3 regions of the Pseudonocardia sp. P-1 genome follow, and region 2 is predicted to be linked to each of the others. Evidence: predicted binding sites of a transcription regulator. Region 2 holds the regulator's gene; each other region holds the start of a gene.
What was found. The regulator LexA, encoded in region 2, represses DNA repair genes until DNA is damaged. The targets are predictions, from matches to a motif close to CGAACACGTGTTCG.
Positions count from the first base shown of each region.

Region 1: recA (recombinase RecA) is a predicted target of LexA. The motif match lies at 884-897, and genes of this name have one in related genera.
Region 3: dnaB (replicative DNA helicase) is a predicted target of LexA. The motif match lies at 949-962, and genes of this name have one in related genera.

Region 1 covers NZ_CM176614.1:1,489,507-1,491,769, reverse strand. Annotated here, with positions in the region: gene AC0GKK_RS07145 (MFS transporter) at 1-368, shown strand, start outside; gene AC0GKK_RS07140 (hypothetical protein) at 378-539, opposite strand; gene AC0GKK_RS07135 (DUF3046 domain-containing protein) at 618-812, shown strand; gene recA (recombinase RecA) at 1,072-2,124, shown strand; gene AC0GKK_RS07125 (regulatory protein RecX) at 2,223-2,263, shown strand, end outside.
Region 2 covers NZ_CM176614.1:4,664,405-4,666,667, reverse strand. Annotated here, with positions in the region: gene AC0GKK_RS22940 (hypothetical protein) at 1-290, opposite strand, end outside; gene AC0GKK_RS22935 (hypothetical protein) at 454-684, opposite strand; gene lexA (transcriptional repressor LexA) at 914-1,672, shown strand; gene AC0GKK_RS22925 (hypothetical protein) at 1,701-2,263, opposite strand, start outside.
Region 3 covers NZ_CM176614.1:3,228,283-3,230,545, reverse strand. Annotated here, with positions in the region: gene dnaB (replicative DNA helicase) at 1-918, opposite strand, end outside; gene rplI (50S ribosomal protein L9) at 1,557-2,003, opposite strand; gene rpsR (30S ribosomal protein S18) at 2,018-2,254, opposite strand.

The sequences.
Region 1 (2,263 bases), 2.3 Mb from region 2:
CGGCCCGGGTGCTGGCCGGTGCCGGGGTGCTGCTGCCGCTGGCGGGGGTGGTCTGCGCCCTCGCCGCGCCGACCTCGACCGGCCTGCTGTCCGTGGGCCTGGTGCTGCTCGGTCTGGGCTGGTCGGCAGCGGTGGTGGGCGGGTCGGCGCAGCTCACGGCGTCGCTGGCGGTGGCCGACCGGCCGCGGGTGCAGGGCTCGGTGGACGTGGCGATGAACCTGGCCGGCGCCGCCGCCGGGATCGTGGCCGGGGTGCTCGTGACGGTGTCGTCCTACGCGCTGCTCGGCGCGCTGGTGGTCGTGGCGACGGTGCCGTTCCTGCTGGTGGTCGCGCGCCCGGCCCGCACGGGACGCCCGGCGGCCGGCTGAGCGGGACCCTCAGCGACGGCGCTGGTGGAGCCACCAGCGCACCAGCACGACCAGCGCGGACAGCAGCGCGAGCAGCGACACGACCTGCCACGCCAGGGGCGACCCGATGCCGGTCGTCGCGAGGACCTCGTCGGCGACGTCGACCGGGACGGTCGCGAGCAGTTCGGACATATCACCCAGGCTACCGGCTCCGGGGCCGTCAACGGGCGGACACCACACGGAACGGGTGACCCGTCTACCCTCGCGGGCGTGCGACTGAGCCACTTCCGGGAACTGATGGAGGGCGAGTTCGGGCCGGTGCGGGCGGCGTCGCTGTCCCGCGACCACGTCTTCTCCGACCTCGGCGGCCGGACCGTCGAGCAGGCGATCGAGGCGGGTCTCGACCTGCGCCGGGTCTGGCGCGCGGTCTGCGCGGCCTACGAGGTCCCACCCGCACGGCGGTAGCGGCGTCCCGGGCGGTCGTGGGGACCGCTCGGCTCCCGTGGGTGCCCGGTCGGCGTGTCGCGGTGTCGGATCGAACGCGTGTTCGTCTACGGTTCCGCCAGGGCTCGCGGTACCGGTCCTGCGGCGCGGTGTCGGACGAGTTGTCCACAGGCGCCGATCCGGGCCCGTAACTGTCAGGGGTACCCCATACCGTTGTGGTGTGCCTCCCCGAAAGACACCAGCAGGACCCGATCGTCGACCACCAGCGAGGAGTCAAGAGATGTCCGCTCCGGACCGCGGCAAGGCGCTCGAACTCGCCCTCGCCCAGATCGAGAAGAACCACGGCAAGGGATCGGTGATGCGCCTGGGCGACCAGACCCGCGTCCCGATCAGTGCCATCTCCACGGGCTCCATCGCGCTCGACGTCGCGCTCGGCGTCGGGGGCATCCCGCGCGGCCGCGTCGTCGAGATCTACGGCCCGGAGTCCAGCGGCAAGACGACCGTCGCGCTGCACGCCGTCGCGAGCGCGCAGGCCGCCGGAGGCGTCGCGGCGTTCATCGACGCCGAGCACGCGCTCGACCCGGAGTACGCCAAGGCGCTCGGCGTCGACACCGACGACCTGCTGGTCTCCCAGCCGGACACCGGTGAGCAGGCGCTGGAGATCGCGGACATGCTGATCCGCTCCGGCGCGCTCGACATCATCGTCATCGACTCGGTGGCCGCGCTCGTGCCGCGCGCCGAGATCGAGGGCGAGATGGGCGACAGCCATGTCGGCCTGCAGGCCCGGCTGATGAGCCAGGCGCTGCGGAAGATCACCGGTGCGCTCAGCAACTCCGGCACCACCGCGATCTTCATCAACCAGCTGCGCGAGAAGATCGGCGTGATGTTCGGGTCCCCGGAGACCACGACCGGTGGTAAGGCGCTGAAGTTCTACGCGTCGGTCCGCATGGACATCCGCCGCATCGAGACCCTGAAGGACGGCACCGACATGGTCGGCAGCCGGACCCGGGTCAAGGTCGTGAAGAACAAGGTGGCCCCGCCGTTCAAGCAGGCGGAGTTCGACGTGCTCTACGGCGTCGGCATCTCCAAGGAGGGTTCGCTGATCGACGTGGGCGTCGAGCAGGGGATCATCCGCAAGTCCGGTGCCTGGTACACCTACGAGGGCGACCAGATGGGGCAGGGCAAGGAGAACGCCCGCAAGTTCCTCAAGGAGAACCCGGACGTCGCCGCCGAGGTCGAGAAGCGCATCAAGGAGAAGCTGGGGATCGGCGCCGTCGTCGACGCCGAGGAGACCAGCCCGGTCGAGCCCCTCCCGGCCCCGGTCGACTTCTGAGCGTGGCCGGCGAGCGCGACGGGTCCGGAGGCACGTCCGGACGGGACGGTGCGGAGCCGGTCAGGCCCCGCACCGTCCCGCTCGACGAACTGTTCGGCGTGACCCCGTCGGTCACCGACGAGCAGGATCCGCCCGCGAT
Region 2 (2,263 bases):
ACACCGGACCCGGGGGCGCCGGACACCGGAGCGCGCCGGGAACGGGCGGCGGGATGGCGGGCCACCGACTCGGCCAGTGCGCGCTCGTGCGCCCCGTGGGCGGCCCACCGGTGGGCCGCGCGCGCGGCGGCCGACGAGCCGGCACCGGCCGCACCGGCGAGACCGTCGGCGGCCCGCACCCGCTCCCGGGCGGCGCGCCGGGCGCGCGAGGTGGGGGTGCCGGGCGCCGGGGCGCCGGTCAGGCAGCCGACCGCGCCGTGATCGCGGATCCGCTCGTCGAGCTCTCGCATGGTTCCTCCTGCCGTCGGACCGCCCGTCCCCCGGGCGGTCTCGTCTCCCCCGCTGCCGACCGGCCCTTCCCCGAGCCCGGTCGAACGGGTGTACGAGCGGTGTAGCACCCGGCACCGACAACAACCGCGTTCCCGCAGGTCGTCGCCCGTGCCGGGGACGTTCTCAGCGTGGTGCGCCGACCGCGGGCGGCCCGGCCGGGCCGTGGGTGGCGACCGCGACGTCGGCGAGCACCCCGAGCGCGACGACCGCGGCCGCCGAGGCGAGCAGGACACCCGACGCGGCCACCGCACGGCGCACGACGCCCGGCACCCGGCCGGGCCGCACCCCGTCGGTCGTGGCGCACCCCGGGACCCGCCCGATGACCGTCACGTCCCCGATGACCGCCGCACCCACGATCGCCACCCCCGCTGCCGTTCCCGCTGCCGGTCGCCCCCGCGCGGCCGGACGGCGACGCGGACCGCGTTCGATCGAACCGGTGTTCGATCGAACGCGTGTGCGATGTTGTACCACCGCGGCCCGACGGAATCCACGACACGCCCCGGGCGACTTCGAACGCATGTTTGGCGAACGGGCCCGTGGCGGCTAGGGTCGTCGCCGTAAGTACCCCGAGGAGGCGAATGCGATGGCAGCGGACGACACCGGACACGGTGGTCCCGGCGTGACCGGCACCGCCGCGGACCGGGGATCCGCGAAGGTCCGGGAGTTCCCCGACCCCGCGGCCGACACCCGCGGCCTGACCCCGCGGCAGAAGAAGGTCTTGGCCGTCATCCGGGACTGGGTGGACCGGTACGGCTACCCGCCCAGCGTCCGCGAGATCGGTGACGCGGTGGGCCTCACGTCCACCTCGTCGGTGCACCACCAGCTCCGCACCCTGGAGCGCAAGGGCTTCCTCCGGCGCGACCCGAACCGCACCCGCGCGGTCGACGTCCGCAGCCCGGAGCAGATCGCCGGTACCGACGGGACGGACTCCGACACCGACACCGCCGACCTGCGTTCCGCGCGGCCGGCGCCGGCGTTCGTGCCGCTCATCGGCGACATCGCCGCCGGTGGCCCGATCCTGGCCGAGCAGGCCGTGCAGGACGTGTTCCCGCTGCCGCGCGAGATCGTCGGCGAGGGCACGCTGTTCCTGCTCAACGTCAAGGGTGACTCGATGGTCGACGCCGCGATCACCGACGGCGACTGGGTCGTCGTGCGCCAGCAGCCGGTGGCCGAGCAGGGCGAGGTCGTGGCCGCGATGATCGACGGCGAGGCGACCGTGAAGACGTTCCGCCGCAAGGACGGGCACATCTGGCTGATGCCCGCGAACGACGCCTACGACCCGATCCCGGGTGACGACGCGTCGATCCTGGGCCGCGTCGTGGCGGTCCTGCGCCGCCTCTGACCTCCTCGGACGGCGCCCGCTCCCGCGATCAGCGGGACCGGCGGCGCCGTCCGTGCAGGGACATCGCGACGGCGCCGGCGGCCAGCAGAGCCCCGAGCGCCGCGGCCCCGCCCGCGGCAGGCAGCCACGACGGGTACGTGCGGTACTCGGGCACCGCGGCGGGCTGAGGCACGACCGGTGCCTGCGGAACGGTCGCCGCGGACACCGCGCCCGGGACGACCGTGACCGCTGCCGCGGTCAGGCCCCGCGCCTCGCTCCCGGAGTGCAGCGCGCCCCGGCCGTCCGGGGCGATCGCCTCACCCTGCGCCTCCCCCGGCAACGGCACCGGCAGCGGTGCCCCGCCCAGGGCCGCGACCAGCGCGTCGACGGTCGCCGGTCCGCCGGCGGGCAGCGGGAACACCCAGGCGTCGGTGTAGGTCCGCAGCACGACGGCGCGCCCGCCGTCGGCCCCGGCCGGCGAGAGCCCGCCGCCGGTGACCGTGCGCGACCCGGCGGCCCCGAGCGGCCCGCCGCCGGTGCCGGACCAGGGCAGCACCACCTGTGCCACCCGGCGCAGCTCCACGGGGTCCCCGCCATCGCGCAGCGGCGCGG
Region 3 (2,263 bases), 1.4 Mb from region 2:
CATCCGCCGCGCCATCCGCGTCCAGTCCTCGTCCGACATCCGGCCGGCGCGCATGTCGGCCAGCCGGATCCGGGCCTCCGCGGACAGCAGACGCATGACGATCTCGGACTTGCTCATCTCCAGCGAGAAGAACGCGCTGGTCATGCCGTTCTTGATGGAGCAGGAGCGGGCGAAGTCCAGACCCAGGGTCGACTTGCCCAGACCCGGCCGGGCCGCGACGACGACCATCTGGCCCGGGTGCAGACCGTTGGTGACCTGGTCGAGGTCGGCGAAGCCGGTCGGCACACCCGTGGACTGGCCGCCCCGGGAGGCGATCGCGTCGATCTCGTCCATCGTGGGCTGGAGGAGCTCCTCCAGCACCGTGTAGTCCTCGGTGGTGGTGCGCTCGGTGACCTCGTAGACCGCGGCCTGGGCCCGGTCCACCGCGTCGTCGACGTCGCCGCCGTCGGCACCGTGGTAGCCGAGCTGCACGATCCGGGTACCGGCCTCGACCAGCCGCCGCAGGACCGCCTTCTCGCCGACGATCTCGGCGTAGTACGCCGCGTTCGCCGCGGTGGGCACGGTCGCGATGAGGGTGTGCAGGTAGGGCGCGCCGCCGAGGCGGACGAGCTCACCGCGCCGCTGCAGCTCCGCCGAGACCGTCACCGCGTCCGCGGGCTCGCCACGGCTGTAGAGGTCCAGGATCGTCTCGTAGACGGTCTGGTGGGCGGGCCGGTAGAAGTCCTCCGGCTGCAGGACCTCCACGACGTCGGCGATCGCGTCCTTGCTCAGCAGCATGCCGCCGAGCACCGACTGCTCGGCCGTGAGGTCCTGCGGGGGCTGACGGTCGAACGTGGCGCCCTCGCCGGGTCCGGAGGCCTTCTCGCCGTCACGGACCGCACGGGGCTTGTTGCCGGGACGATCGTCCGTCAGAGCCATACGCAGCGTCACCCCCGGTGGACACAGTACCGAACGCACGTTCGACGCGCGAGTGGTACGTGCTGCCACCCGCGACCGTCGTCGGTGATCTGCCGGCCGGCGCGGTGCCCGACGGACCGCGGCGGGCGCGGTCCGGGGAGCAAGGCGCTCGCGTACCGGTACGGCCGACACTAGGTCGGCCGCGGGCCCGTGGCGAACCGGCCTGGTGATCGAACTGGGGATGAACTGTGCACGGATGCCGCCCGTCCCGGGACCGTGCTGGGGACAACCTGGGGACAGGGGACCGGAACGGGCCGTCTGCGCAGGTCAGAGGCATACTCACAGCTGTGGACAACTTTGCTCTGGCGTGTCGTCGCACGCCGCGTACGGGCGTGTCGGAGCGCCCGGCGGACCGCTCGCCGCCCGGCGCGTCCACAGGCCCGCCCGACGAGTGGATCGTCACCGCACGGCGTGTCGGCTGCGTGACAAGACATCCGGTGTGGGGTCGTCCGATCGGTGTCGATCGTCCATCCGGGACTGCGCACCGTGTGCGCGACGCCCGTCCGGCCGGCCCGGACACGCGAAAGGGCGGTGCCCGGAGCGCATGGCTCCGGACACCGCCCTGTTCACGCTCGGTGGTCGAACGACCACCGGACCGCTCAGCTCGCGACGACCGCGATCGGCAGCTCGGTGGTGACCTCCGGGTGCAGGCGGACCTGCACCTGGTGCTTGCCCAGGGTCTTGAGGTGACCCGGGACGTCGATGCTGCGCTTGTCCAGCAGCGGGCCGCCGGCCGCCTTGACGGCGTCGACGACCTGGGCCGGCGTGATCGAGCCGAACAGACGGCCGGTGTCGCCGGCCTTGGCCGGGACGGTCACGTTGATGTTGCGCAGCTGCGAGTCGACCTGCTGGGCGTGGCCCAGGTCGCGGATCTCGCGGGACTTCTGGGCCCGGCGGATCTGCTCGACCTGCTTCTCGGCGCCACGGGTGGCGACGACCGCGAGCTTGCGCGGCAGCAGGTAGTTGCGGCCGTAGCCGTCCTTGACCTCGACGATGTCACCCGGGGCACCCAGGTTCGGGACGTCGGCGTTGAGGATGAGCTTCATGTGTCTCCCCTTCCTCAGCGAGCGGTCGAGGTGTACGGCAGCAGGGCGACCTCACGGGAGTTCTTCACCGCGACGGCGACGTCCCGCTGGTGCTGCCGGCAGTTGCCGGAGACCCGACGGGCACGGATCTTGCCGCGGTCGGAGATGAACTTCCGCAGCAGACCGGTGTCCTTGTAGTCGATCAGCTGGGCCTTGTCCTTGCAGAAAGCGCAGACCTTCTTCTTCGGCTTGCGCACGATGGCCTTGGCCATGGTGGTGCT